DNA from 4 places in the Bacillus cereus group sp. BfR-BA-01383 genome. Region 1 is predicted to be linked to each of the others. Evidence: riboswitches for the same ligand, from Rfam matches in the RefSeq annotation. Region 1 holds a riboswitch; each other region holds the start of a gene.

Region 1 (7,560 bases):
CAGATGCCACAATATCTTGTTAATCAATTTTCAATTCATTTCATAGACAATAAACAATTTATCATTGCAATTACTATATTAACAATCTTTGTTCTACTCATAGTCATTCTATACCAATTACAAATCTTATCTTCTATTTACTGGATTATTTTTATTCAAGGAGCTATTTTCTTTAACGCTGTTCAACATATTATTTTATTTGTTATTTATCGTTCTTATAATCCAGGAGTAATCTCAGCATCTATCATTATCCTATTTTCTCTTTTCTTATTTTCATCAAAGAAACTATTAATCCCTAAAAAGAAATTAGCAATTACACTCATTTTTAGTTTAATCTCTTACCCAATCATAATTTGGATCTCCTTATTATTAGCTAGCTGCTTTAATTAAAAAAAGACCAGAAAAACTCCTGGTCCATCACTCTACTTAACAAACATTGGATTCTACGTTATACAAAATTGGAAGGTACAGAATTAGGGTTTGTTTGTTAAGTAGATTATATGTTGAACGAACTAACAGCGGAGGGGTTCCTTCTGTTAATCCATTAAACCCAATCATTACTTTACAATTTGTTCAAGCTCCTCAAGTGAAAGATCTACTGAAATTGAACCATCATTTGTTTCTTTCTTAATTGCATCTGTTACTTCTTTTGAATGATACAATTCAATTACCTTTTTCAGTGTTGGATCATCTTTATCTTTCGTACGAGCTGCGAAAATATTAATATAAGGCTTCGCATTTTCATTTTTTGGATCTTCTAAGAAAATCGGATCCTTCGCTGGATCTAATCCAGCTTGACCAGCAACACCGTTATTAATAACTGAAGCTGCTACATCTTTTAACACACGAGGTGTTTGTTGTGCGATAACCGGTGTAATTTTTAACTTCTTCGGATTTTCAGCGATACCACTTGGATCTCCAAATAGACCAAAATCTTTCTTAAGCTTTAATAATCCAGCTGCATCAAGTAGTTTTAATGCGCGCGCTTGGTTCGTTGGATCATTTGGAATAGCAATTTCTGAACCATCTGGAATTTCATTTGCTTTCTTATGTTTTTCAGAGTATAAGCCCATTGGTGCAATTTGTGTTGTACCGACAGCTGTAATATCTAGCTTATGCTCTTTTTTAAATTGTTCTAAGAAAGCAATGTGCTGGAATGAGTTTAATTCAATATCTCCATCAGCTAACGCTTTGTTTGGAGTTGTATAATCAGAGAACTCAACTAGTTTAATTTTAATTCCTTCTTTTTCAGCTTTCTTCTTTAAAATTTCCCAAGCGTCTCCATCCGTTCCTGTTACGCCGACGCGAACTACTTTCTCTTTCGCTCCTGCACCCGTGTCTCCACTTGAGCAGCCGCTTAATGCTGAAATCCCTACAATCGCTGATAATGCAAATGCTAAAATTTTCTTCATTTTCTTTTCCCCTCTTCCTTTTTATGATCTGCGTAAAAAGACTTTCGCAAAGTAGTTTCCTAAATTTTGAGCTATCTGTACAAGAATAATAAGTAAAACGACCGTTACAAACATAACTGATGTATCAAAACGTTGATAACCATATGTCATCGCTAAGTCACCAAGACCGCCACCACCGACAAGTCCAGCAACTGCTGAAAATTCAATTAAACCAACTGTCATAAACGTCACACCTAAGATCAATGGCGCTAACGCTTCTGGCACAAGAATTTCAAAAACGATTCTAAGTGGTGAAGCTCCCATCGCTTGCGCTGCTTCAATTACCCCTTTCGGAACAGAAACAAGATTTGTTTCAACCATTCTAGCAATACCAATTGATGCAACTAACGTCATTGGAAAGATTGCTGCCGCTGTTCCAATCGTCGTTCCGATAACACTTCTTGTTATTGGACTTAAAGCTACTAAAAAGATAATGAACGGAACCGGACGAATTGTATTAATAATGACATTAAGAATTGAAAAGACCCATTTATTTTCTAAAAAATTCCCTTTACGTGTTACATATAAAAGTAAACCTAGAGGTATACCAAGAATTGTAGCAAATATAAGGGTTACAATTACCATTAAGAGGGTATCCCCCGTCGCATCTAATATACGAGGCCAAAATATACTCCAATCAACTCGCATGAGCTTCTACCTCCTTCAGCTGCACTTGCAGTCTTAGATGTTGTAATGCTTTTTGAATTTCTCTCTGCTCACCTTGCAGTTCTACAAGAAGATTTCCAAATAAAACATTTTGGAGTTCAATAATATTTCCGTACAGTACATTTACATCAACGTTATAGTTTTTTGCGATATATGATAGTACCGGCTGTCCTGTCTCCTCACCAGTAAAAGTTAGGCGATAAATCTGACCTCCGTTTTGAATTTTCGCTAGAACACTTTCTGGTAAGTGATCATTAATAACAGAACGCACAAAGTTTTGAGTCGTCTTTGTTTTTGGTTGTGTGAAAACATCAAACAGTTTTCCTTCTTCAATAACTCTTCCCTTCTCCATTACAGCTACACGGTGACAAATTTCTTTCACCACATGCATTTCATGTGTAATAAGAAGAATTGTTAAATTATATTCTCGATTTACTTTTTTCAATAAGTTCAAAATTTCTGTCGTTGTTTCTGGATCTAAAGCTGATGTCGCCTCATCACATATAAGAATATCCGGTGATGTTGCAAGTGCTCTTGCAATCCCAACACGTTGCTTTTGTCCGCCTGATAGCTGCTCTGGATAATAGTTTGCTTTATCTTCTAATCCTACAAACTTCAGCAGTTCATTTACCCTTTCTTTGATCTCATTCTTTGGTACTTTCGCTAACTTTAATGGATAAGCAATATTTCCAAACACTGTTCTTGAATTAAATAAATTAAAGCTTTGAAAAATCATCCCGATTCTTTGTCTTAATTTACGTAATTCTTTCGTCGACAATGATGTAATATCTTTATCATCTATCGAAATCGTTCCCGCAGTTGGTCTTTCCAACATGTTTACTAAGCGTAATAACGTACTCTTTCCAGCGCCACTAAAACCGATAATGCCAAAAATTTCGCCCTTCTCAACTGATAACGTTACATCCTCCACCGCATGAACAGATTGCCCACCTGATTCATATACTTTACTTACATTGTTAAAAGAAATCATTTTCTTCCCTCCTATATGCTATAAAAACTTGAAGGAGAGCTTTCGAGGTAAAATAAAAAGTGCTCTCCTTCTTATCAACCATAAAGATAAGAAGGAGAGCACTTATATGTACTCATTCACATCTTCTCATCTTCCAAGCCTTTATAGGCTTGCTGGAGTTAGCACGGTATTAAAAAAACCCGTTGCTGAGGTATCGTAGGGCCAGTCCCTCCACCTCTCTGGATAAGAATGTATCGATTTAATTGTCGTTTAATTAATTCTCATTATAGAACTCTGAATAATAAGAGTCAATATATTTTTCGGAAAAATATTAATTATTTCTTTATTGAAATTTTAGAATGAAAAATAATAAAAAAATAGTAATCTTTAAAGTTATGTAAAATTCTTCTCCCTCATATTTTTAAACAGGAGAATCTTCTCTATGAATTGAATAACATTATTTGAATATGAAATCGGAGGAAGATAAATATATGAAAACAACTCTTTTACTCGTTGATATTCAAAATGATTATTTTCCAAATGGAAAGATGGAATTGCGTAATCCAGTAGAAGCAAGTGAATACGCTAGTCAGCTACTGCAACACTTTAGAATAAGAAACGAACCTATTTTTCATATCCAACATGTAGCAATAAAAGATGATGCTACTTTTTTTCTACCAAATACAGAAGGTGTACATATTCACAAAAATGTCCGTCCACTTAGAGAAGAAATGGTTATACTCAAACATTATCCAAATAGCTTCCGAGAAACTGATCTTCTAGAACAATTACAGCGTTTAGACATTGAGCACGTCGTCATATGCGGGATGATGACTCATATGTGTATTGATGCTACCGTAAGGGCTGCTTTTGATTTTGGCTTTCAATGTACCGTTATACATGATGCTTGTGCTACAAAAGATCTTTCATTTAAAAACGCTACTATACCAGCTGTTTATATTCACAATACAATTCTGGCAAGTTTAAATGGAGTGTATGCAAATGTAATGAGTACGGAAGAGTTTTTAACTACAAAAAAACACTCCATTCAGTGAGCAAAACCGAAAAGAGTGTTTCTTGTCAAACCATAGATTTTCTTTCAAATTGTATTATACAGGAAATCCTTAAAATGAATACTAAAAAATGTGACTAATAAGTCAACTTTTCTCGTTGTTTTGTTTCTATTTACATGTTTATCCCGCTATTAATAGGGTTTAGCTAGTTCTAATCACCTTATAGTAATATATGGTAATTACTTTCGATCCAAATGAACTAGTTTCCCCTATTATAGGGTAAGTTAAAGCATACATTGTCCAAAACGTTAAATATATATAACTATAAATGGCTATGGAAAAATAAAGCCTGTGTCTTCAATGGCCAAGTACTTTTCGATATAGGCTCTATTATTTGCTGTATCTTTAAAATAACGTTTGATCAAAAACAGGGGTATGTGTAGCAATGGAACAAAAACTTACGTTAAGTATTAGCGGACATAAACTACTGATTTTTATATATTTGAACGATGAATAACTTACCTATTTTCTTGTGTTTGCTCGCGCCATATACAGAAAAATTCAGGAAAACGTAACGTATTATTTATCTGTTTGTTTTTGCTTCTTTTTCAAATACTCCGCACGCAATTTTTCAAGTTGCTGCTTTTTATCAAATTTGGCAGGCGTCTGTTTTTCATGAAACTTTGCCACAGCTACCTGACTTTTGTAATCCAATTGGTATTTTCCCACTTTGTTCACCTACTTTTCTTGTCTTTAAAGAGAATCTATTCAACAAATATAATATACCTTATTTTACTGAAATAAACCTTATTACTTTATTAGTTTTTCTACTTATATCTATCTTAATCCACATGTAGAAAGTTTTTCAAAAAAAGAGATCTTCGCAGACTGCGAAGATCTCTTCTACTATTTCTTATAAAGTTTCAGAAGTAGTTTTTGCTTGCATGTGAAGTGCTAAGTAATCAGGGCCACCAGCTTTAGAGTCTGTACCAGACATGTTAAAGCCACCGAATGGTTGGTAACCTACGATTGCACCAGTACATCCACGGTTGAAGTATAAGTTACCAACGTGGAATTCTTCACGTGCTTTTTCAATATGGTCACGGTTGTTAGAAACAACTGCTCCTGTTAAACCGTATTCTGTATTGTTTGCAATTGCAAGTGCATGATCAAAGTCTTTTGCTTTACAGAATGCTACTACTGGTCCGAAGATTTCTTCTTTCATTAAGCGAGCATCTTCTGCAACGTCAGCAACGATTGTTGGTTGGATGAACCAGCCTTTAGAATCGTCTCCTTCGCCACCTGCTAGAATTCTACCTTCTTCTTTACCAATTGCAACATAGCTCATTACTTTATCGAATGCAGCTTGGTCATTAACAGGACCCATGTTTGTACCTAATACAGCTGGGTTAGCAACTGTTAATTCTTTTGTTAATTCAACAGCACGATTTAATACGTGATCGTATACATCTTCATGGATTACTGCACGAGAACATGCAGAACATTTTTGTCCTGAGAATCCGAATGCTGATGCAACGATAGATTTAGCTGCTAATTCAAGATCTGCTTCTTTATCAACAACGATTGTATCTTTACCGCCCATTTCAGCGATAACACGTTTTAACCAAATTTGTCCTGGATTTACTTTTGCTGCACGCTCATAAATACGAATACCTACATCGCGTGATCCAGTGAAGCTAACAAAACGTGTACGAGGGTGATCTACTAAGTAGTCACCAACTTCAGAACCATTACCTGGAACGAAGTTTACTACGCCAGCTGGTAAGCCAGCTTCTTCTAATACTTCCATAAATTTCGCTGCTACTACAGGAGTTGTACTAGCTGGTTTTAGTAATACTGTGTTACCAGAAACTAAAGCAGCTGTTGTCATACCCGCCATAATTGCGAATGGGAAGTTCCAAGGAGAAATGATAACACCTACTCCTAATGGAATGTAAGAGAAACGATTATATTCAATTGGACGGCTTTCTACTGGAATACCGTCTTTTAATTTTAACATTTGACGACCATAATATTCCATAAAGTCGATTGCTTCTGCTGTATCAGCATCTGCCTCATTCCATGGTTTACCTGCTTCTTTTACAAGAATAGCAGAGAACTCATGTTTTCTACGACGAACGATTGCTGCAGCACGGAATAAAATGTCTGCGCGCATTTCTGGTTTTGACTTTCTCCAAGTTTGGAATGTTTCATCCGCTACTTGCATTGCTTTTTCAGCTAATTCACGGCTTGCTTTTGAAACGCGACCAACAAGTTCCTCTTTATTTGCAGGGTTTACAGAAACAATTTTGTCTTCTGTAGTGATTTTTTCTCCCCCGATAATTAATGGATAGTCTTGTCCAAGATAAGATTCTACTTTCTTTAAACCTTCTTCAAACGCTAATTTGTTAGCCTCTACTGAAAAATCTGTAAATGGCTCATGTTTGTATGCTACTACCATTTTTTTAGCCTCCCCTTAGAAAAACGTTTACATTTTACAACATTATTCTACACGATAATTTAGATTTATTCAAATATTCCTAGACTTATATTTTAAAAATTAATTAATTTTTAAAATATAATAAAAAAAGTAGATTCATACATACGTATGAATCTACAAAACATGAGTATATTCCAAAATATTTTTCCCTATTAATAAAATAGTAACTAACAAAAATAAAGTCCTTACATATCCAACACCTTTTTGAATAGCAAACTTCGATCCAAAATAAGCACCTAAAATCATTGATAACCCCATAATAATACCGTATTCAAAATGAATTACATCTAAAAATAAAAAAGTAATTAAAGATACTATATTACTAACGAAATTCAAAAGTTTTCCAGATGCTGCCGCTTGAATAAAATCCAAACCAATTAATAAAAATGCAAAAATTAAAAAAGATCCTGTCCCCGGTCCAAAAAAACCATCATAAAACCCTATCATTAAAATAACTAAGAAAAATATTAATGTTTTTCCTTTTGTCATCTTTTTATAGGTAGATACACTTCCCCAATCTTTTTTTGAAATAATAAAAATAGCAATAAAAACCAACATTACGAGTACTAGTGGACGCAAAATATCAGATGGAATAAATTTTACTACTAAAGCACCTGCGACTGCTCCAATGATAGTTAATGGGATTAACTTTCCTACAATTTTAAAATCGACCTTTCCTGATCGAATAAAATAAACTGCACTCGTGAACGTCCCCATTGTTGCAGCTAATTTATTCGTTGCAATTGCCGAAGCTGGTGATAAGCCAACAAACATAAGTGCAGGAAGCGAAATTAATCCTCCACCTCCAACAACCGAATCAATAAAAGCTGCTAAAAAACCGAATGCAATTAATAAAATAATGACTTGAAAGCTTAGTTCATCCATAACTTTTCCCCTTACCCCTTTATTTATAACATTTTAAATTATAACAAAATTCTTCAAGAAAAAAAGCTGTTCCAT
Region 2 (7,560 bases), on a different contig from region 1:
CTGCTTTTTTGTTATGTTACATTTTATAGTTTTGTTTTACTGGAACTCTTATTGGTTCTTTTGCTAACAATAGCTGAACACCGAAGTATAATATGCTTGCAAGCGTCATTCCAGAAACGGCATCTACAAATGCGTGTTGCTTCGTAAATAGCGTTGATAAAATGATAAGTGTACCGAAGAAAGTAAGAATGTAATATTCAAAAGCATGTTGTTCTCTACGTTTAAAGGCAGCTAACATAATCACAAATGTAGTAAGGACGTGAATGCTAGGGAAACAGTTTACTGGTTGATCGATACTATAAATATAGCGGACTAGTTCGGAAAATACGTCTGTTCCAACGACGGTTGGACGAGGTACAGTTGTTTGCCAAAAATAATAAACAGAAAAACAAGCAAGCTTACCAAGAACTACACTACTTAAAGTAACGTAATATTGCTTTCTATCAGCAAAACAATAATAAATAAGTGCACCGTATAAGTATGGGAACCAAAGTAAATAAGGAATAATAAATGCTTTCACAAATGGAATCCAATCATCTACTACTGTTGTGACGTCTACTGCGTGAACAGCTGATTTATTTAATACATCGTAAAGGGGACTTACGAGTACGAGTAGAAATATATAACTTAACGGAAGAAAAGATGAAAGTTTAAATTTCTTCATGACAATCTCCTATGTTTTTTAGTAATGTAAGTAAATTCAATTGATTATAATATAGAAACACGAATGGAGCTATCGATTTTACTTACATTTTCTTGAATTCACCTTACGTTTTTGTCACTTGACTAAAAGAAGGGGAGGGTGCTAAATGAAGCGTTTATCATATTTCTTAGTTTTTATATTGTTATGCCTAGTCAGTGCTGGATGTGCAAAGGATAACGAAGGAGAGAAATTAGAATATAACGGGAGAGCACTAGTAATTGGAGTTGTTGGTGAAAAGCCGAGAGATACGTTTAGAAATATAAAATTTGAAAGTGTAAAGTTAGAAGAGATACAGAAGAAATCAGCAAAAGTTGATGGATTTCTAATAATGAAGGAGCACTTTCAAGAAGCTTCAAAAGAGCAGTATAAAGATTTATTTTCATCTTTAAAGAAACCAGTATTTTTTATCGGTTTACAAGATAAATCATATTCAATTTTTATCACAAAAAATGTAGAGTATAAAAGCGCACCAAAAGATATAAATGCTATGTATACGCAAGGTTTTGCGAATATTGGGAGTGGTGAAGGGCAACAATGGGGAGTTGGTTTATCAAATGGTGGAAATACAGAAGAAAGTATTCATAATATGTATATCGTAGTATTTCAAACAATTGCAGATTATTTGAATAGATCATGAGAAGCCTTTATGTAGAAGGCTTTTTATTTTTTTAATAAACGTTTGTTTAAGAAGTATGTTCGGTAAAAAGAAGGAATGCAGTTTAAGGGGGATATAGAAAAATAGGAAATTAATCAAACGTTTGTTTAAGGTGTATGTTCGGTAGGAAAGAATCGATGTAGCTCAAGGGCTACCATAGGAGACTAGGAAATTAATCAAACGTTTGTTTAAGAAGTATGTTCGGTAGGAAAGAATTGATGCAGCTCAAAGGTGCACATAGAAAAATAGAAAATTAATCAAACGTTTGTTTAAGATATATGTTCGGTGTAGTTGGCGAAAAGATTCTAAAAAAAAATTATATGTTTATTTTCCCTTGAAAATGGCGGAAAAATAAGAAAAATTCGCAGGATTATTAAAATTTATCACGAAATAAGTAAAAGTTTAGCGAATAATCGTTTGAAATAATAAAACGTTTTCTATATGATAAAGGTAAAGGTTAGTAAAAAAGTAGGTGAATTTATGACAGTAACATTTTATTCATATCCAAAGTGTGGCACATGTCAAAAAGCAAAGAAATGGTTTGAGGCAAACGATGTAGCATATGAGATGATTCATATTGTTGAAAATCCACCGTCAAAAGAAGATATACGTAATTTACATGAAAAAAGTGAATTACCATTAAAAAAATTCTTTAATACAAGTGGAATGCGTTACCGCGAACTTGGTTTGAAAGATAAGTTAAAAGATGCAAGTGAAGACGAAATGTACGAACTTTTAGCATCTGATGGCATGTTGATTAAACGTCCAATCGTAACAGATGGAACGAGTGTAACACTTGGTTTTAACGAAGAGCAGTTTGAAAGTGTGTGGAAAAAGTACCAATAAGGTATTTTTACATAATTAATACATTCACTGGAGGTACAGTCATGAGCATTCCAAATAATTTACGTTACTCTGAAGAACACGAATGGGTAAAAACAGAAGGTAATGAAGTTGTTATCGGTATTACTCACTTTGCACAAGGTGAGCTAGGCGATATCGTATTCGTTGAACTTCCTGAAGTAGGTGCAACAATTGAAGCTGACGAGCCATTCGGAAGCGTAGAATCTGTTAAAACAGTTTCTGAATTATACGCACCTGTAAGTGGTAAAGTTGTAGCAGTAAACGAAGAATTAAGTGACCAACCAGAACTTGTTAACGAATCTCCATACGAGGGTGCATGGATGGTTAAAGTTGAACTTTCTGATGCAAGCCAAGTTGAGAAGTTATTAACTGCAGAAAAATATGCAGAAATGACGAACCAAGACTAATTATAGTCGAATAAAAAGGACAGCCTTTGTGCTGTCCTTTTTATTTTGTGTTACATAATGAATTTGAAAGCACATATATATTAATTATTATATAGGAGAAGGTTTTTGAAAAAAGTTTTTTCACTGAGGATGCGATTCTTCCTATGAAGAAAAAAGCATCTTCTGTACGAAAGAACCTTAGCCAACAGGGCTGAACAGTCGCCTCCGCTTTTCTTTTGCAAAAATAAACAGGAAACAACATGAAAATAACGAATATACTATATACTAAGTTAAAGGTTGTATAGTATATGGTGATCGGGTGATGACATATGATTTATGTAGAAAAAGTCATTATTGTAGAAGGTAAATCAGACAGAAGAAAGATTGAATCTATTATTCGTGAACCGGTGGAAATTGTTTGTACAAATGGTACAATTGGTTTATCGAAAATGGATGAGCTCATTGATCAGTTTTTTGATAAGGAAGTGTATGTACTAGTGGATGCTGATGATGCTGGAGAAAAGTTAAGGAAACAATTTCGCAAAGAATTTCCACAAGCAGAGCATATTTATATTGATCGCTCGTACCGAGAAGTGGCAACTGCGCCGTCTTCACACTTAGCAAATGTATTATGGGGAGCTGACATTGACGTTTATACAGAATATTTACGGTAAGGAATGATAGAAGTGATTGACTGGACAGGAGCCGAAGCTACAGCCCTAATAGAAAATGAAGAAAAAACAGTGTTATATGTGTATACTCCAATGTGTGGAACATGCCAATTGGCAAAAAAGATGTTAACGGTCGTTGAGATGACAATTGAAGATTTGAAAATTGGAATGTTAGATTTAAATTATGCCCCGCATTTAGCAAAAGAGTATGGGATCGAAAGTGTACCGTGCTTACTTGTTTTTGAAAATGGGACACTAATGAAGAAGATATATGCATTTCATTCGGTTGAATATTTATATACGGAATTAAAGTAGGCGGCAAAGTTTTTGCCGCCTCGACATATTTCTTGGGAAATATGTCGAGAACCAGGATGGTTACAGTATTTGTCGAGCGAAAGTAACAGGATTGCTCTTTAGTAAGAGGGAATGGTATGTAATAGAAAGTGATATGAAGGATGTGATTTAGGGTGAAATTATATTCTTTGCTGCAATCATTTGTAAATTACGCTAATGGTCAATATCATTTAGAACCGCTTTTAAGACAAGGAGAAAAAACTGTTAATTTTCGCTTTGGAGATGAGAGTTATTCATTACAAATTTCAAGAGACTATATAGAACTGTTGAAAGAGGAAAGAGGAACGGAACAAATTGTTTGTGTGGATGAAGAGGATGTAGAGCAATTGGTGAACGGAAATGTACGATTGCAAATGCTAATAAACGATGGACGTGTACAATATTTAGGAACATATCGAACGATGCTATTGGTTGAATCGATGTTCCATATATGTAAACCGATGTCAGTAGGTGCTTAAAATTCTGAAGGTTCATTTTTTGCGAAAATTTCTGTTGACATGGTGTGTGGATGTTGATACAATTCAATTCATAAAATATAGACAATTTCATAAATTACAAATCAGACGAAAATTAAATCTGATTTCTCTTATCAAGAGAGGTGGAGGGACTGTGCCCTGTGAAGCCCGGCAACCGTCAACTTATGTTGAAATGGTGCCAATTCCTGCAAAGCAAATGCTTTGAGAGATGAGAGAGAGGGATAATGTTGTTATATACGCATATAAACCTTTCTGCTTCTCTAAAGCGGAAAGGTTTTTTTGTTGTTTGAATGTGGAGGACATTCAAATAATAAAAGGAGTTATAACGATGGACTACACGCATCAAAAATAAAAAATTGCGGAGTCGATCTAAGGTTTTATGAAATCTAGCTCCAGCGGCTAGAACAGTCGGTCGTTTCATCCCCTCCTATGAGGCAAAAAACGCCTCTACGTCAGGGATTCCAACGTCCTCTTGTTCTAAACGAGCCGCTTGCGCTTTTTATTTAAAAAAGGGGTGAACATCATGATCTTATTAGAAAATGTAAGGAAAATATATAAGGCAAAAAGCGGTGATGTCACTGCTGTAGATAACGCCAATTTAAAAATAGAAAAAGGCGAGATATTTGGTGTTATCGGATATAGTGGCGCCGGAAAAAGTTCTTTAATCAGGTTGTTTAATCAGTTAGAGAAACCAACTTCTGGCCAAATTACAATTGCAAATCGTGTCATTTCAGCAATTACAGGAAGTGAGCTTCGGAAGGCAAGGCAAGAAATCGGAATGATTTTTCAGCACTTCAACTTACTTTGGTCACGAACTGTGCGGGAAAATATCGCATTCCCACTTGAGATTGCAGGCGTTGATAAGGAGAAGAGAAGAAAACGTGTTGATGAGTTAATTCATCTTGTTGGGTTAGAGGGAAGAGGGGACGCATACCCATCTCAGTTAAGTGGTGGACAAAAGCAACGCGTCGGGATTGCAAGAGCATTAGCTAATAATCCACAAGTACTTTTATGTGATGAAGCAACGTCAGCTCTTGACCCAGAAACGACGGATCAAATTTTAGATTTACTTCTAGATATTAATAAGCGTCTCGGTTTAACAATTGTACTAATTACACATGAGATGCATGTAATTCGAAAGATTTGTAATCGCGTTGCCGTAATGGAGAGAGGAAAGATTGTAGAAACGGGTCCAGTACTTGACGTATTCCGTAATCCGCAGCAGGACATTACGAAACGATTTGTACAGCAGTTAACGGATTCTGAAGATACAAATGAAACGATTGAAAGTTTAATTGAAAAATACCCAGATGGAAAAGTGATTCGCTTGCAGTTTATCGGTGAAGCTGTAGAAAGACCGGTACTTCAAAGATTAATGCAGCGCAGTGATATAGAAGTGAGCATTTTGCAAGGAAATATCGCACAAACGAATAACGGTTCTTACGGTAGTTTAGTCGTTCATTTAAATGGTGAGGAAACTGCGATCCAGCAAGCGATAGAAGGAATTCATCAAGATCAAGTAGAGCTGGAGGTGATTGCACATGGATAAGTTACTCACAAATGTTGATTGGAATCAAATGTTAGAAGCAACTGGTGAAACGTTATATATGACGGCAATCGCAGCTCTTGCCACATTTGTTTTAGGACTTATTTTAGGATTGTTACTTTTCATGACAGCGAAAGATAATTTATGGGAAAACAAATCGATTAATACGGTGATTGGAGCGTTCGTAAACATATTCCGTTCTATACCGTTTATCATTTTAATTATTTTATTAATCCCATTCACAAAAATCCTTCTTGGAACAATTCTTGGAGCGAGTGCGGCATTGCCAGCTTTAATTATCGGAGCGGCACCATTTTATGCAAGAATGGTTGAAATCGCACTTCGTGAAATTGATAAAGGTGTAATTGAAGCCTCAAAAGCAATGGGGGCAAAAACAAGCACAATTATTTTGAAAGTGTTAATTCCAGAATCATTACCAGCCTTAGTATCTGGTATTACGGTAACGACAATTGCTTTAGTAGGCTATACGGCAATGGCGGGAGTTGTTGGTGCTGGTGGCCTTGGGACACTTGCTTACTTAGAAGGGTTCCAACGAGGAAATAACGATGTAACAATCGTTGCAACAATTTGTGTATTACTCGTTGTATTTTTAATTCAATGGATTGGTGATAGTGTAACGACTCGAATAGATAAAAGATAATAAAAAACGGGAGGGCATTTCAAATGAAAAAATTATTACTTACGGCACTTATTTCAACTTCAATTTTTGGGTTAGCTGCTTGTGGCGCGAAAGATAAAGATGAAAATAAACTTGTTGTTGGTGCTTCTAACGTACCGCACGCTGAAATTTTAGAAAAGGCAAAACCGTTACTTGAGAAAAAAGGAATTGAATTAGAAGTGAAAAAATTCCAAGATTACGTGTTGCCAAATAAAGCGTTAGCGGATAAGGAATTAGATGCAAACTACTTCCAGCACATTCCGTATTTAGAAAAAGAAATTAAAGATAAAAAATATGATTTTGAAGTAGCAGGAAAAATTCATTTAGAACCAATTGGTGTGTATTCTCAAAAATATAAAAGCTTAAAAGAGCTTCCAGACGGGGCGACAATTATTATGAGTAACTCTGTTGCTGACCATGGACGTGGTTTAGCAATTTTACAAAAAGAAGGTATTTTAAAAATTAAAGACGGAGTAGATCCAGTTAAAGCAACTCCAAAAGATATTGCAGATAATCCGAAAAACTTGAAATTCAAAACGGATATCGAGCCTGGTTTACTACCACAAGTGTATAACAATAAAGAAGGCGATGCAGTTTTAATTAACTCGAACTATGCGATTGATGCGAAATTAAACCCAGAAAAAGATGCAATTGCGATTGAAGGAAATGATTCACCGTATGCAAACGTAGTAGCTGTTCGTAAAGGCGATAAAGATAAAAAAGAGATTAAAGCTCTTGTAGAAGTGCTGCATTCTAAAGAAATTGAAGATTTCATTAATAAAGAATATAAAGGGGCAGTTGTTCCTGTAAAAGAATAATCGTTTGAAGAAGGGCTGGTGTATGCCGGCTCTTTTTTCTAACTACATAAATATAGGGGAGAAGGGGACATCATATGAAAAAGATTATACTGTCAGTTGTTACAGCACTATCTGTATTTACATTAGCTGCCTGTGGTGGGAAAGATGAGAATAAGCTTGTTGTTGGAGCTTCTAACGTGCCACACGCTGTTATTTTAGAGAAGGCACAGCCGATATTAGAGAAAAAAGGTATTAAGTTAGAGATTAAAAAGTTCCAAGATTATGTGTTACCGAATAAAGCGTTAGCGGATAAAGAAATTGATGCGAACTACTTCCAGCACATTCCATATTTGGATAAAGAAATTCAAGAAAAAGGATATAAAATTGTAAATGCAGGAAAAATCCATTTAGAGCCAATGGGCATTTATT
Region 3 (7,560 bases), on a different contig from region 1:
CAAAGTCTTTTGCTGTAACAGGAGTACCGTTTGACCATTTCGAATCACGAAGATGGAATGTGTATTTTGTTTTATCGGGACTAACGTCAACCGATTCAGCAACGCCAGGAACAGGCTTATTATCTTCTCCCATTGCATATAAACCTTCAAAAACATTGCGCATTACGTTCATAGATTCCCCGTCTGTTGCTTTTGCAACATCCATTGTTGGAATTTCTGAAGCAAATGATAAGTTAATTACTTGTTTATTAGGTGCTTTATCGTTTGCTTTCGCTCCGCTTGTATTTTCTTTATTTCCCCCGCAAGCAGTTAGTAGTAGACTTGCCCCTAAAACAGATGCAACAACAGGTACAACTTTTTTCTTCATTGTTCGTTCCTCCCTAAATGTGTTGTTCGTAACGTCATAATGTCCATGTCTTGAAGTGTAGCTATAGAAGAGAAAACCTATTATGGATATGTGTATGTAGGTAGTTAGGTGTTCTATACATATATACATGTTGAACTATAATCTATCGTTATATGTTTCAACGTAGTAGACATTATATCTTGATGGTTAAATATTTCGTTTCTTTGATTATTTAGAATATTAACACTGGTAAGAACTATATGTCAATAATAAAAAATGGAGTATTAATTTCGTAAAATAATATATTGGAAAAGCAAATTTCCTCGTATTAGGGAATCTGCTTTTAATATATTTTGCTAAAAAAACAATAGGTGTGAGTGGAAACACGATGATTAAAATTGTATTTTATTTTTCAATTTTTGCCCACTTGAAGTTTAATTGACCTGCAAAGTCCACTTGCACAATGCCTTTCACATAAGAACGTTCTAAATAGGATTCTCCTTTTTGATAAAGAGGAGCGATAACAGAGTCTTTAAACAATATTTTTTCTGACGCTATTAATGCGTCAAAGCGGGCCTTTTCATCACCAGCTAAAGTCGTTTTCACTTTTTCTATTGTTTCATCGAACTCTTTATTAGAGTAATGATCTAAGTTGTAAGGATTATTTGTTGTAAACAATTCAAGGAATGTAATTGGATCAGCAAAGTCAGGGCTCCAACCGTCAATTCCGATTTCGTAGTCACCTTTTAATAAAAGTGAAACTTGTTGCTTACGCGGTTGCGGTTTTATATTTACTGTTAAGCCTTCTAAATTCTTTTCTAGTTGCCCTTTTAGGAACTCACCAGTTTTCTTCTCAAGGTCACCGTCACTTGTTAACAATTCTAATGTGATCTTTTCAGAACCAAGTTCTTTTTTTGCTTTTTTCCATAATTCTTGTGCAGATTTTGTATCAACTTTTGTTAAATCGCCGTTTGCAGCACGGAAGTCTTTTCCGTCAGGCCCTTTTGCAAAGTTTTTTGGTACGAGACCATAAGTTGGTGTAGAGCCATCATTTAATAACGTATTTACAAAGGATTTTCTATCAATTGTTTGATTGATTGCTTGGCGTGCAGAAACGTTTTGAAGTACTTTGTTTTGCTGATTCATACGTAAAAATTGTACGCCTACGTTTGGACGTTCTTTAAAGTTAGCATCTTTTTTATATTTATCAACGAAGTCAGATGTTAGTTTGATACGGTCTAATTGTTTAGATTCGAATAAATTTACTTCTGTTGATTTTTCTTTTACGACGTTAAAGTTGATTTCTTCCAGTTTGACAGTATCTTTATCCCAATAGGTAGGATTTTTCTTGAATTTAAAGCTTTGTTCGTGCTTCCAATCGCTTAGTGTAAAAGCCCCGTTGTACAAAATTGTATTATCTTCTAAAGCGTACTTATCACCTTGTGCTTTAAAGAATTCTTCGTTAATTGGTAGAAATGTTGGGAACGCTGTTAAGCTAATAAAGTACGGAACAGGACGCTCTAATTCTACTTCAAACGTATGGTCATCAACTGCTTTTACACCAAGTTGGTCGGCTGGAAGTTCTTTGTTGTTAATTTTTGTTGCGTTTTTAATATCAAAGAATAGAAATGCATATTCAGAGGCTGTCGCTGGGTCAACAGCTCTTTGCCAAGCGAAGACAAAATCTTTTGCTGTAACAGGAGTACCGTTTGACCATTTTGAATCTCGTAAATGGAATGTGTATTTCGTTTTATCGCCACTTACTTCATGAGATTTTGCAACACCAGGAACAGGTTTATTACCTTCACCAAGATTATACAAACCTTCAAATACGTTTCTCATTACTTGACCAGAATCAGTATCTGTAGCACGAGCTGTATCCATCGTTCGAATCTCAGTAGGTGAAGATAAGTTTAAAACCTGTTTACTAGGTGCCTCGTCTTTTGCATTTGCTCCGCTAGCTTCGTTTTTATAACTACCGCAACCAGTTAATAAAATACTTACTCCTACAACTGATGCGATACCGGGTACAAACTTCTTTTTCATTTGATTTTCCTCCTAAATAATTAATAAGTTTGGATGATGATGAGGGAAATGAAAAATAAAAAAATCCCTCTTTTCTGATTGAGAAAGAGGGATTTTTACGTACAAGTTATGCACCCGTATATAAACGAAGTCCCTCATTCTATCTTTCAAGCATAAAGCTTGCAGGAAGTGGCACAGTATTCAAAATGAACCTGCTGCCGAGGTTTCAAAGGGCCAGTCCCTCCACCTCTCTTGATACAATGAGTAAACGAATAAATTTTATTAATTTTTGTGTTTCTTTGATAATTCAAAATCTTACACCTTGGATACGAAGGTGTCAATCAAATGAAATATAGTTTAAATTTTCAGTTTTTTTAAAAGTAAAAAAACCACTGCATATGGCAGTGGTTTCCTACTAGAAGTTAAAGTTATCTGGATCTGGACCGACGCGATGATTTTCATTTAAAGCTTGAATTGCTTTCATATCATCTGAGCTTAATTCAAAGTCGAAGATGTTTGCATTTTCAATAATGCGGTGTTCTTTAATTGATTTAGGAATCGTTACAACTTCATTTTGTAAATCCCAGCGTAAAATAACTTGTGCAGTCGATTTATTATATTTTGTAGCGATTTCTTGTAAGGTTGGATTATCCAGTAGTTGCCCTTGCATTAATGGTGACCAAGCTTCAAGTTGGATGTTATGTTCTTTACAGAAAGTGTGTAATTCTTCTTGTGCTAAGCGTGGATGGTATTCCACTTGGTTAACCATTGGCTTAATTTCAGCGATTTCAAATACGTCTTGTAAGTGGTGGATATGGAAATTACTCACACCAATAGCACGAACACGACCATCTTTATAAAGTTTTTCTAACGCTTTCCATGATTCAGTATATTTCCCTTTTACAGGCCAATGTACTAGGTATAAATCTAAATATTCTAGACCTAATTTTTCTAAAGTCGTTTCAAAAGCTTGAAGTGTTGATTCGTAGCCTTGATCGCTATTCCACACTTTTGAAGTGATGAATAACTCTTCACGAGGAATACCGGATTCGCGAATTGCTTGACCAACGCCATCTTCATTTTGATATATTGCTGCAGTATCGATGCTACGGTATCCATTTTTAATCGCTGCTTTTACAGAATCGATTACTTCCGATCCATCTTCTACTTTGAAAACACCTAAGCCGAACCAAGGCATTTTCACACCGTTATGCAATGTTGTATAGTCTTTTAAACTTGTTAAATTCATATTATTTCCCCCTAGCTTTTTTGTTTGTTGCTTCTACTGCTTGTTGAATTGCTTCTGAAAAATTATATTCATATAAAGTTTTAAGACCTTCAGCTGTGGAACCGCCTGGTGTTGTTACTTGTTCGCGGAGGTTAGCTGGATCTTGCGTCTGTTCAAGCATAGAAGCAGAGCCAGAAATCATTTGAATGACAAGGTGTTTTGCGGTTGCTTCATCGACTCCATAACTTTTTGTTGCTTCAATCAAGCTTTCAGCAAAGTAATAAAGGAAAGCTGGTGCACTTCCAGTAACTGCAGTAAGCTGATGAATTTCTTCCTCGGTGCAAAGTTGTGAAGTACCAATGCCTCTTAACAGCAGTTGCAGGGTTTCTTGATGCATCTCGTTTACTGATTGTCCCATTGTATATAAGGAGATAGACTTACCAATTTCAGCAGCTGTATTTGGCATAATCCAAGCAACAGGTGTGCCTTGGGGAAGTCTCTCTTCTAAATAAGATGGTCCGATTCCGGCAGCTACTGTTACGACAAATTGGTTGGTTAGAAGAGGAGATAACTCCTTTAATAACTGTTCATGTGCAGCAGGTGGCATCGCTAAAACAATCGTATCAACAGATGCAATATGCTGCTTCCAATCTGTTGTAGTAGACACGTTATATTGCCCTTGTAATTGTTCTAGCTTTTCTACGTTGCTTCGGTTGGAAACGATAATTTCTTCGATATATTCTCTGCTTGTTTTCAGTAATCCGGAAAATATAGCTTCTGCCATACGACCGGCACCAATAAATAAAATTCGATGTTTATTTTGCATATCCTTTATTCCTTTCTAGTGGAGATATGTTATAAAAAACGATACCATCTTTAAGAGAATTTTGTAAAAAGAAAAGGCTTATAGTGAAAAGAATGAAATTGGAGGGAGGAGGATTGATACAAAAAGGTTATAAATATTATTATATTTGAAAAATAGTTGTAATTAAAAAATCCCTGAAGTAGTTATACTTCAGGGATTAATGGAATATAAGTCTATGCTTTCGTCATACCAAGCAATACGGCGCCACCGATAATTAAAACACTACCTAGTGCAATAAAGATCAATTGGCGTTTTGTTTTCTTTTCGCCTAAGAAGACAATCGCACCGAATGTTGAGATAATGATACCAGTTTGAGATAATGGGAAGCTTGTTGCTACTCCGACACGTGGTAATGAAAGAAGTAAGAATAAGTTTCCTGTTCCCCATAGTAAACCAGATAAAGCATTACGAATTGCATATTTGTTAAATGGTTTATGTTTAGATGTCAGTACAACTGCCCCAACGAACATACCAACTGCCTGCGGTAAAATAGCAGACCAACCATCGATATTATACCAACGAATAATAATTACATATACAAGATAGCCGAAAGTAGAAACAATTAAAGTAAGAAGTCCTTTTTTCAATTGTCCTGGTGGCTGTGCATTTTCTTTATCATCTAATGAAGTGAATACAACACCAACTACAATTAGTAGGATTGCAATCGTTCCCATAATGATCGTTGTAGTAGTAGTCCACTCATGAAAAGCGATAACCCCAAAGATAGAAGTTGCAACAAGTTGCATACCAGTAGAAATAGTTACAGTAGTTGAAACACCTAACTTTTCAACTGTTTTTAATTGGTTTACTTGTCCTAAAGCCCAGAATAAACCTGAAATAAAACCAACAATCAAGATTGTCATTGTTAAAGCTGGTTGAGTAAATACATACATAACTGTTGCGAAGAATAGAGCACCGATTGTCATACCTACCGTTTGGCTATATGCGCCACCGCCCATTTTTACGCTTACTAATAAGATGTTTCCCCATGCAATTGCAGGAAGAAGCGCTAATAAAATGTCCATTACAAGACTCCCTTCGTTTTGCTATACCAATATAATTACATATCGTTCTAACGATCGGTAATGCCCCACTAATAGAGTAGAAGATTACCGATCGCTAAAACAGGATGAAGAACTTACGATATAAATGCGTTTTCATTTCTTCATCTTTTCAAACACCTCCATATAATAACAGGAAATTGACTGTTTTAGAAAGTGAATTCAAATAAAATGTATATTTGAATAAAAAGTAAAATTCAGTCATTAATTAAACCATTTTATTTTTCGGGAAATAAAAAAAGCAGCTTTTGTCGAAAGCTGCTTTAGGAAGTGGTAATTCGTTTATTAATGAGTTGAATACATAATAAAAATAGAAGTGACATGCTAATCGTTATGATGACAAGAGTCCAAGCGAGTTGCATATCACTTGCATCAATGGCCATGTAAATGGCTGTTGGGATTGTCTGTGTTTTACCAGGAATATTTCCCGCAAACATGAGTGTAGCACCAAATTCTCCTAGTGCCCGAACAAAGCTCAAGATCATACCACTTAGTAACGCAGGAAATGCAAGTGGGAGTGTAACGTGTAGAAAAACTTGATATTCACTCGCACCAAGGTCGCGTGCGCCATCTTCAATTTGCACATTCGCGATAGAAAACCCTGTTTTTGCTGATTGATACATAAGTGGAAATGCAACGACTGTAGAAGCAATGATCGCAGCAGTAGATGTAAACATAATGGACTGCTGAAATAATGATTCAATCCACTTTCCAATGGGACTGTTATTTCCGAAAATGATAATGAGAAAAAAGCCGATAACAGTTGGTGGAAGCACCATTGGTAATAAGAAAACAGTTTCTAGTAGTACTTTATATCGCCACGAGGATCGCGCTAATGCTCGTCCAATAATCGTTCCCAAAATCGTAACGATAATGGTGGCGCACGCAGCTACTCGCAAAGATAGAAAGACAGGTGACAAAATTGTATCAAAGCTCATAGCAATTATGGCAGGATTGTAAATCCATATTTCTTAAAGATAGATTGTGCATCTTTTGACTGTAAATACTCATAAAACGAAGTCGCCTCTTTCTTATGCTTTGATTCTTTTATAACACCTAAAGGATAGTGTATTGGCTCATGAGAAGTAGCTGCTGCCGTCTCACCAATCTTTACTTTGTCTGAAATGAGAGCATCTGTTTTGTATACAATACCAGCATCGACATTACCTGTTTCTACATATGTTAACACTTGGCGAACATCTTTTGTAAATACGATTTTATTTTGAATGTCATTCCAAAGATTTTCATGTGTGAGAGAAGCCTTTGCATATTTTCCAGCAGGTACAGATTCAGGTGTACCAAGTGCAATCTTCTTGATTTTCTCATCTTTTAAATCTTGAAATTTTGTAAGAGAACTATCTTTTGGAACGACTAGAACTAGTTCGTTTCCAAGAAGGTTTTTTCCTTCTTTTTCATCAATGAATCCTTTTTTAACAAGGGTTTGGAATTTATCTTCTGCTGCAGAGAAGAATAAATCAGCGGGTGCACCTTGTTCAATTTGTTGTTGAAGTGCACCAGAAGCACCGAAGTTAAAAGAAAGTTGAATATTTGGCTCTTTCTCTTTATATTGTTGTTCAATTTCTTTTAATGCATCTTGTAAGCTTGCAGCAGCTGATATAGTCAGTTCGACTGTTTTTCCCTCTTTAGTAGCTGATTTTTCTTGCTTTTCCCCGTTTGAACAAGCAGCACTAAATATAAGAAGGAAAGAAAGTATAAGTGCCCCGATGGATCGTAATGTGAATTTGTTCATAAAAAAATCCCCTTTCGTTTTGACATATTCAATTATAACTAAATATAACTAAATATAACTAAATATAACTAGTTATAATTGAATATAATTTGAACGATTGAGTTGTTTTTAAAAAATAGGAGAAATATTCTTTTCTTTGTTACAATGAAGGAAGAAAGTGAGGAATCGTCTATGGATCATCATTCCTACACAACGGAAGAGGTAGCAAAGCGATTAAAAGTATCAAAACTAACTGTATACGACTTAATTAAAAAAGGAGAGCTGCCTTCTTATAGAGTTGGTAGA
Region 4 (7,560 bases), on a different contig from region 1:
AGTGATTGTTTCATCTGCTGTAAGTTGCCGGCAGATAGTCCACGACTTAATTCCGTCGTAATGGAAAAAAGCTTATATAATCGTTCTTTTTCCACCCGTATTTGTCTAACGAAAGAGCTAATGATACAGATTGCCACAAGCGGGAAAAAGAAGAACAGAACCATGATTTCATCCATCACGCCGCGATATCGGTAATCTAACATATGTATAAGTGAGGAATACAGTAAACAAAAACTCAAACTCAAGAGTACTAACATATTCTTTTTACGCCACTCTTCTAGTGGATAGGGCTGAGGAAGAAGTATGATTAAAAGATCGTAAAATAAACTGTTAAACAGGCAAAGAAACGCACTGGATAAAAACAAAATTATGAATTTTTCATATAAAAATGAAAGATTCATTCCAGAAATAAACAATGAGAAGCATCCACTGGAAAACCATTCTGCTAATACGATACTAAGAGCAAGTTGCGCACAATTAAATACCGTCCTTTGCATCGGTAACCGGCGAAACAATTGGATACTTAACATCACACCCACACATGAAACAACTGTTATATGCATTCCAAACTGCCAATTCATTGTATAAATAAGCGTAAGGCTAAGTGTGATTCCACCTCTCCAAATACGGATAGGAAAATACTCAGTAATTCCCATAAACATAATTAGCAACAAAAGCAGTATAAGATGGGAAGGCATTTCAATTAAAAATAAGGAAATCATAACAGCCATTAAACCAAGAAAAGAGATAGCATAAATATAAAAACTAGCTACTTTCTCTCTCATAGAAGTAAAATCTATCTTTCTCAAAACGATCCCTCCCTCAAAAGTTTATTACCATCATTATCTAATAAAAAACCGGCACTGGCAAAATGAGAATGTTCCCATTAGCCAATCACCGGCTGTGCGCTGTCCCTTAGAAGGGATGACACAATATTAGTATAAAACAGGACTCTCCGTTCAGCTACCCATCAAATGTTATATTTGTAAATATATTCTATATCTATCGTATAGAACTAAAGATGTATATGAATCAATTTCATAACAAAAAACTCTCTTCAACTAGACAGAGGGAGTTTATTACCCAATTATAAAACTTCGTTCACTAAATGATACATAAGGTGAAATATCATTTTATTTCTATATTCATTATAACAAAAAGATACATAACTAAACAGACTTGTAATAAAAACCCATAAAAATTAATATATGGTTATACAGTACTTTTACTGTATGATGATTTTAAGAAATTCCCCTTAAAATCAACTTACTCACATACCTTTATACAGTAATTGTTCCCCAATTTCTGTATATCAAAAAACCTTTCATTCATTTGAAAGGTCTTTTTGAGCCTGTACATACTCTTCTTTCGTATTCACATTCATAAACCAATCTGCATTCGCTTGTACATCTTCTCCAGCAACATATTTCACATTACATTGTGATAAAAGCTGCCCCATACTTCTTTTCTCTTCTTGAAGTAAAGTGTAAATCTTCTCTTTCACACGGTTATGATACGCTGCAAGTAACGGCTGTTTTCTTCTATTAATAATAGGTACAACCGCATCGTACTCATCACTCATTTGTTCCAATAAAATAGTAAACCACTCTTGCGAAACGTTTGGTGCATCGCAAGGCATAATCACGTACCAATCTGCTTCGATATATTCCATTCCTGATACCATTCCAGCAAGTGGGCCGTTTCCTTTATAATGCGGAATATCTTCTATAACAGGAACTTGTACGAGTTGCTCCACTCGCTCTTTTATATCGGAGTGACTAATGACTACAACTTCTTGGAGCACAGTTGTCATCACTTTCAAAATATGCTCAATAAAAGTACTCCCTTGCCAGTTCGCCAACGCTTTCGGCTCACCGAATCTACTCGACATACCGCCTGCTAATACAATTCCAGCCCACTTACTCATTGACGATGCAGCTCAAATGTAATATGACCTAATTCCGGTAAAATTAATTTATTCATCGCAAGGCGAACTGCTCCGCTAGACCCTGGCATTGAGAAGACTACTTTGCGTCCAATTGTACCGCTGATCGCTCTACTTAACATCGCGCTACTCCCAATATCTTCTAAATAACTAATCATGCGGAACAACTCACCAAATCCAACAATTTCTTTATCTAATAGCGCGGAAACTGCTTCTATCGTTACATCACGTTTCGTAATACCAGTTCCGCCATTCGTTAATACAACATCGACATCTTCCCTATGATAACCAGCTAACACTGCTTGCTGAATACTCTCTTTATCATCATTTACAATTTCATAAGAAGTCACTGTATGTCCTGCTTCTTTTAATAATTCATGTAATAGCTGGCCGCTCTTATCCGTCTCTTCCGTACGTGTATCGGAAATCGTCACGATCTTGCAGCGTACTTCTTTTGGCGCTTGTTTTTTATGTTCATTGACACTCATTTTTCATCTTCCCTTTCATTTATCTTGTACAATTATGTATAAATCAAAGAATTCAATATGATACAATATAAGTATATTTATCCATATAAAGGAGATTTTTATGTTCTATAACATAAAACGATATGTACCTATTATACCTTTTTCAATGCATCGCTTACGGGTTTGATATTAATTTTTTAAAATTGTATGTACTGATGCTTGATGGTGATATTCGTTACTATTTGACTAACACATTAATTCCTCTCTTACTTGCCTATGTAGTAAATTTTATTTTTAAACGTTCTATTTCTAAATAAGGAGGTTTACATGTTATGGAACTGTACAAAAAATTAACAACAACATTCATCCTCTTATTTATCGCTTCCATCACTGTCGGCTTTTCTTTAAAAGGCGCAATTCCATACGCTACATTAGTGAGCATTATATTTGCAACGTTATTTTTACTGAGCAGTGCATTTTGCGCGGGCAAAGCACGCCAAATGAAAGGGTAATTACATATGTTCCAGGAGAAACCGATAGTTTGCAAATCATGCGAAAAGGAAATATCAACGTATGAGAAAGCGTGGATTCATATGCGATTTCCGGCAAGTGGCATGACAAATATGAAAAAGTATATTGTAGCTCATGCATTCAAATCATAAGTAAAACAAAATAAAAAAAGCTTTGCGCTCACCGCGCAAAGCTTTTCTTCATATATTATAGACCAGCTTGCTCTTTTAAAGCTGCAGCTTTGTCTGTACGTTCCCATGAAAGATCTACATCAGTACGTCCGAAGTGGCCGTAAGCTGCTGTTTGTTTGTAAATTGGGCGACGTAAGTCTAGCATTTTAATAATACCAGCTGGGCGAAGATCGAAGTTGTTACGAACTAGTTCTACTAGTACGTCTTCAGATACTTTACCAGTGCCAAATGTATCAACTGAAATTGATACTGGTTGTGCTACGCCGATTGCGTATGCAAGTTGTACTTCTGCTTTATCAGCAAGACCAGCTGCTACGATGTTTTTCGCAACATAACGAGCTGCATATGCTGCAGAACGGTCAACTTTTGTTGCATCTTTACCAGAGAATGCACCGCCACCGTGGCGAGCGTATCCACCGTAAGTATCAACGATGATTTTACGTCCTGTTAAACCAGCATCACCTTGAGGTCCACCAATTACGAAGCGACCAGTTGGGTTAATGAAGAATTTCGTTTCTCCATCCATTAATTCAGCTGGAACTACAGCTTTAATTACATGTTCTTTTAAATCGCGATCGATTTCTTCCCATGTAACATCTGGATGATGTTGTGTAGAAATTACAATTGTATCCACACGTACAGGTTTACCATTTTCATCATACTCAACTGTAACTTGCGTTTTTCCATCCGGACGTAAGTATGATAATGTGTCATCTTTACGTACTTCAGTTAAACGGCGAGCTAATTTGTGAGCAAGCGAGATTGGAAGTGGCATTAATTCTTGTGTTTCATTACATGCGAAGCCAAACATTAAACCTTGGTCTCCCGCACCAATTGCCTCAATCTCAGCGTCAGTCATTAGACCTTCGCGTGCTTCTAGCGCTTGGTCAACACCCATAGCGATGTCAGCAGATTGCTCATCGATAGATGTTAAAACTGCACAAGTTTCTGCATCGAATCCATATTTTGCGCGTGTGTAACCAATGCCTTGAATTGTTTCACGAACGATTTTCGGAATATCTACATAAGTAGAAGTCGTAATTTCCCCCGCTACCAATACTAAACCAGTTGTTACAGTTGTTTCACAAGCTACACGTGCATTTGCGTCCTTTGATAAGATCGCATCTAAAATTGAATCAGAAATTTGGTCACAAATTTTATCTGGATGTCCTTCAGTTACAGACTCAGATGTGAACAGATGACGTTTTTTTGTCATGTGGTAAACCTCCCTACAGTAATTGTATATATTGTACGGAACTCATCCTTAATTTGCCACAAACTGCGACATACATTTATTCTCCCACACAAGCATACAGAAAAACCTTTCCCACTTAACATAGAGGAAAGGTTTAATTTGCTACTTGCATACTGCTTTTTGCCCTTTGCTCTTATCGTTCGAGACCATTAGCCTCGCACAGGTTTTAGCACCTATTCACCTGTATTTACCACTACAAGTGAGGTTGCTGGGCTTCATCGGGCCTGTCCCTCCGCCAGCTCGGGATAAGAGAGTATCCGTCCCAACCTATACTAAAGAAATGATATTCATTTGTCAATTAATATTCACATTTTCCTAAAAGTTTTTCTCCATAAGTATAGAATGAAATATAAATAAGGAAATAATACATTCACACAAACAAAAATAAATAAATAGTATACATTATTTATATAATTGTGTTATACTCTTGCTAGGGATTACGAGAGAAATATTTCATTAAATGAAAAGGATGGTATATAAATATGAGTACTGTGAATGTCCAAATTGGTTTACATGAATTATTGAACGGAAGCAATGCACAGATTCAATTAAGTGTTCCGCAATTAGTGGAAAAAGTATTAATGCGAAATGAAGGGAAATTAACTTCTACTGGTGCAGTTTCTGCTTCAACAGGAAAATACACAGGACGTTCTCCTAAAGATAAATTTATTGTGAAAGAAGCATCGGTTGCTGACAAAATTGCTTGGGGTGCAGTGAACCAACCGATTTCTGAAGAACATTTTAATAAATTATATACGAAAGTTTTAGAATACTTAAAGGAAAAAGAAGAGTTATTCGTCTTCAAAGGATTTGCTGGCGCTGACCGTAACTATCGCCTACCAATTCAAGTTGTTAACGAATACGCATGGCATAATTTGTTCGTACACCAATTATTTATTCGTCCAACTGAAGAAGAATTAACAAATCATGAATCAGAATTTACAATTGTTTCTGCACCGAACTTTAAAGCAGATCCAGCAATTGACGGTACAAATTCTGAAGCATTCATTATGGTTTCATTCGAAAAACGTATCGTACTGATCGGTGGTACAGAATACGCTGGTGAAATGAAAAAATCAATCTTCTCTATCATGAACTTCTTACTACCTGAACAAGATATTCTTTCTATGCATTGCTCTGCAAACGTAGGTGAAGAAGGCGACGTAGCACTATTCTTCGGTTTATCTGGAACAGGTAAAACAACATTATCTGCTGATCCAAACCGTAAATTAATCGGTGATGATGAGCATGGCTGGTCTGATAACGGCGTATTCAATATTGAAGGCGGTTGCTATGCGAAATGTGTAAACCTTTCTCATGAGAAAGAACCACAAATCTTCGATGCAATCAAATTCGGTTCAGTTTTAGAAAACGTTGTCATTAATGACCAAACACGTATCGCTGACTATAACGATACTACTTTAACAGAAAATACACGTGCTGCATACCCTATGCATGCGATTGACAATATCGTACTACCAAGTGTTGCAGGACATCCAAATACAATTATTTTCTTAACTGCTGATGCATCTGGCGTATTGCCTCCAATCAGTAAGTTATCAAAAGAGCAAGCTATGTACCACTTCTTAAGTGGTTACACTAGTAAATTAGCAGGAACAGAGCGCGGTGTTACATCTCCGCAAGCTACATTCTCAACTTGCTTCGGTTCACCATTCTTACCACTTGATGCATCTCGCTATGCTGAAATGCTTGGTGAAAAAATCGAGAAACATGATGCGAAAGTATTCTTAGTAAACACTGGCTGGACTGGTGGCGAATACGGCATTGGTAAGCGTATGAACTTAGGTTACACTCGTGCAATGATTCAAGCAGCGCTAAGCGGCGAACTTGCAAAAGCTGAAACAGCTAAACATGACATCTTCGGTCTTGAAGTTCCACTTCACGTACCAGGCGTACCTGACGAAGTGTTAATGCCTGAACAAACTTGGGCTGATAAAGCTGCTTACAAAGCAAAAGCAATTGAACTTGCAAACGAATTCAAAGAAAACTTCAAAAAGTTTGATAGCGTTTCTGACGATATTATTAACTTAGGCGGCCCAATCGCTTAATAATAAAAGTTTCTGATGGAATAACCCTTTACTCATATGAATAAGTGTCGTGTAACCGTAAAGTTTCGCGTACTCACCGACAAAACCCAATGCGGCTTAACGGTTACACACACTTACATAAAAAAGAAGCTTACGTGAAAAACGTAAGCTTCTTTCTATATATTCTTTACTTTACCCACATGCAAATCACAGCTTCGAACACATAAATTATATTCCTACTCACTACATCCCTCTGGTTTTACACCACATGGGGCTAAAAAAGGATCTAACCGCTTCTACCCAACGCTGGATCCTCTATTCCATCTAAAAAGAAGCTTTTTATCTTTTTAGCTCTTCGTTAATTCCTTCTCATCCTTCATACTATAGTAGCCTAAATTAACAACAATTAAGAAATAACCGCCCATAATCCCTACTGCGAATGCCCACATAACCATATGGTGCTCAATTTCGTACATAATCACAGCACCCAAAATGGCAGCTGCAAAACGATTGAACATACCGAGCGTCGGTGCTTTCGTCTTCTTTACAAGACTATCTCCAAGCTTCTCAATCCGTCTTCCTAAAAGCCAAACACAATACATACTTACAATAAGTCCAATTCCAGCACCTAGAAAATGCGCTGAAAACGGTGTTAACATCCAGCCTAATAACAGAATACCTAGTAAATAATACGATTGAATTTTAAACGCTCTTAATGACATACTAATCATACTGTACTCCTCTTCAGTAGTTTTCATCTATCCAACAAAAGCTGTATAACTCATTTTTTTCGAGCTCATACTACTTAAAAATCCATTTCACCCAAATTAAAAACAACATAAACACGCTGTTTATGTTGTTTAAATGTTTTTATAAAATAATATTATACAAGATTTTAAACATCATACCCTCATAATTTGTGACGTTTTTCCAAACATTTTTCGTCCGTTTATGAAAAAAGTGATATCAATCTATGAACATACGGATATGATGTAATAAGTACACAAAAAAGGGGGCGTCTAATGACTTATTTTTTAATGGCTCTCATTCATCTCATTGTCCCTGCACTTATTGGACTTTCATTGTATTGGTACACAAAAAAACATAGTATTTTCTACGCTGTCCTCGGTGTCCTTCTTCCAGG

The links. Region 1 has a riboswitch for S-adenosylmethionine ahead of MR065_RS22955 (methionine ABC transporter ATP-binding protein). Riboswitches for the same ligand answer to the same signal wherever they lie in the genome.
Region 2: it holds a riboswitch for S-adenosylmethionine, as region 1 does, so the genes downstream of both, MR065_RS18150 (methionine ABC transporter ATP-binding protein) here and MR065_RS22955 (methionine ABC transporter ATP-binding protein) in region 1, are expected to answer to the same signal.
Region 3: it holds a riboswitch for S-adenosylmethionine, as region 1 does, so the genes downstream of both, MR065_RS21455 (peptide ABC transporter substrate-binding protein) here and MR065_RS22955 (methionine ABC transporter ATP-binding protein) in region 1, are expected to answer to the same signal.
Region 4: it holds a riboswitch for S-adenosylmethionine, as region 1 does, so the genes downstream of both, metK (methionine adenosyltransferase) here and MR065_RS22955 (methionine ABC transporter ATP-binding protein) in region 1, are expected to answer to the same signal.

The regions. Positions count from the first base shown of each region.
Region 1 covers NZ_JAKUFP010000037.1:7,735-15,294, forward strand. The annotation lists gene MR065_RS22940 (HXXEE domain-containing protein) at 1-390, shown strand, start outside; gene MR065_RS22945 (MetQ/NlpA family ABC transporter substrate-binding protein) at 558-1,412, opposite strand; gene MR065_RS22950 (methionine ABC transporter permease) at 1,434-2,099, opposite strand; gene MR065_RS22955 (methionine ABC transporter ATP-binding protein) at 2,089-3,108, opposite strand; SAM riboswitch class I at 3,232-3,337, opposite strand; gene MR065_RS22960 (cysteine hydrolase family protein) at 3,579-4,142, shown strand; gene MR065_RS22965 (hypothetical protein) at 4,680-4,829, opposite strand; gene pruA (L-glutamate gamma-semialdehyde dehydrogenase) at 5,014-6,561, opposite strand; gene MR065_RS22975 (TSUP family transporter) at 6,715-7,485, opposite strand.
Region 2 covers NZ_JAKUFP010000021.1:21,135-28,694, forward strand. The annotation lists gene MR065_RS18115 (phosphatase PAP2 family protein) at 17-664, opposite strand; gene MR065_RS18120 (hypothetical protein) at 810-1,340, shown strand; gene MR065_RS18125 (arsenate reductase family protein) at 1,839-2,204, shown strand; gene gcvH (glycine cleavage system protein GcvH) at 2,246-2,629, shown strand; gene MR065_RS18135 (toprim domain-containing protein) at 2,938-3,282, shown strand; gene MR065_RS18140 (thioredoxin family protein) at 3,286-3,594, shown strand; gene MR065_RS18145 (hypothetical protein) at 3,747-4,091, shown strand; SAM riboswitch class I at 4,217-4,324, shown strand; gene MR065_RS18150 (methionine ABC transporter ATP-binding protein) at 4,633-5,658, shown strand; gene MR065_RS18155 (methionine ABC transporter permease) at 5,651-6,316, shown strand; gene metQ (methionine ABC transporter substrate-binding lipoprotein MetQ) at 6,340-7,152, shown strand; gene metQ (methionine ABC transporter substrate-binding lipoprotein MetQ) at 7,227-7,560, shown strand, end outside.
Region 3 covers NZ_JAKUFP010000030.1:47,024-54,583, reverse strand. The annotation lists partial or broken gene MR065_RS21460 (peptide ABC transporter substrate-binding protein) at 1-367, opposite strand, end outside; gene MR065_RS21455 (peptide ABC transporter substrate-binding protein) at 752-2,392, opposite strand; SAM riboswitch class I at 2,529-2,633, opposite strand; gene MR065_RS21450 (aldo/keto reductase) at 2,787-3,620, opposite strand; gene proC (pyrroline-5-carboxylate reductase) at 3,622-4,425, opposite strand; gene MR065_RS21440 (GRP family sugar transporter) at 4,638-5,489, opposite strand; gene modB (molybdate ABC transporter permease subunit) at 5,789-6,463, opposite strand; gene modA (molybdate ABC transporter substrate-binding protein) at 6,469-7,275, opposite strand; gene MR065_RS21425 (substrate-binding domain-containing protein) at 7,420-7,560, shown strand, end outside.
Region 4 covers NZ_JAKUFP010000002.1:87,420-94,979, reverse strand. The annotation lists gene MR065_RS02700 (GAF domain-containing sensor histidine kinase) at 1-809, opposite strand, end outside; gene MR065_RS02695 (molybdenum cofactor guanylyltransferase) at 1,325-1,927, opposite strand; gene MR065_RS02690 (MogA/MoaB family molybdenum cofactor biosynthesis protein) at 1,924-2,433, opposite strand; gene MR065_RS02685 (hypothetical protein) at 2,745-2,924, shown strand; gene metK (methionine adenosyltransferase) at 3,130-4,329, opposite strand; SAM riboswitch class I at 4,499-4,620, opposite strand; gene pckA (phosphoenolpyruvate carboxykinase (ATP)) at 4,851-6,437, shown strand; gene MR065_RS02670 (ATP synthase subunit I) at 6,764-7,147, opposite strand; gene MR065_RS02665 (hypothetical protein) at 7,439-7,560, shown strand, end outside.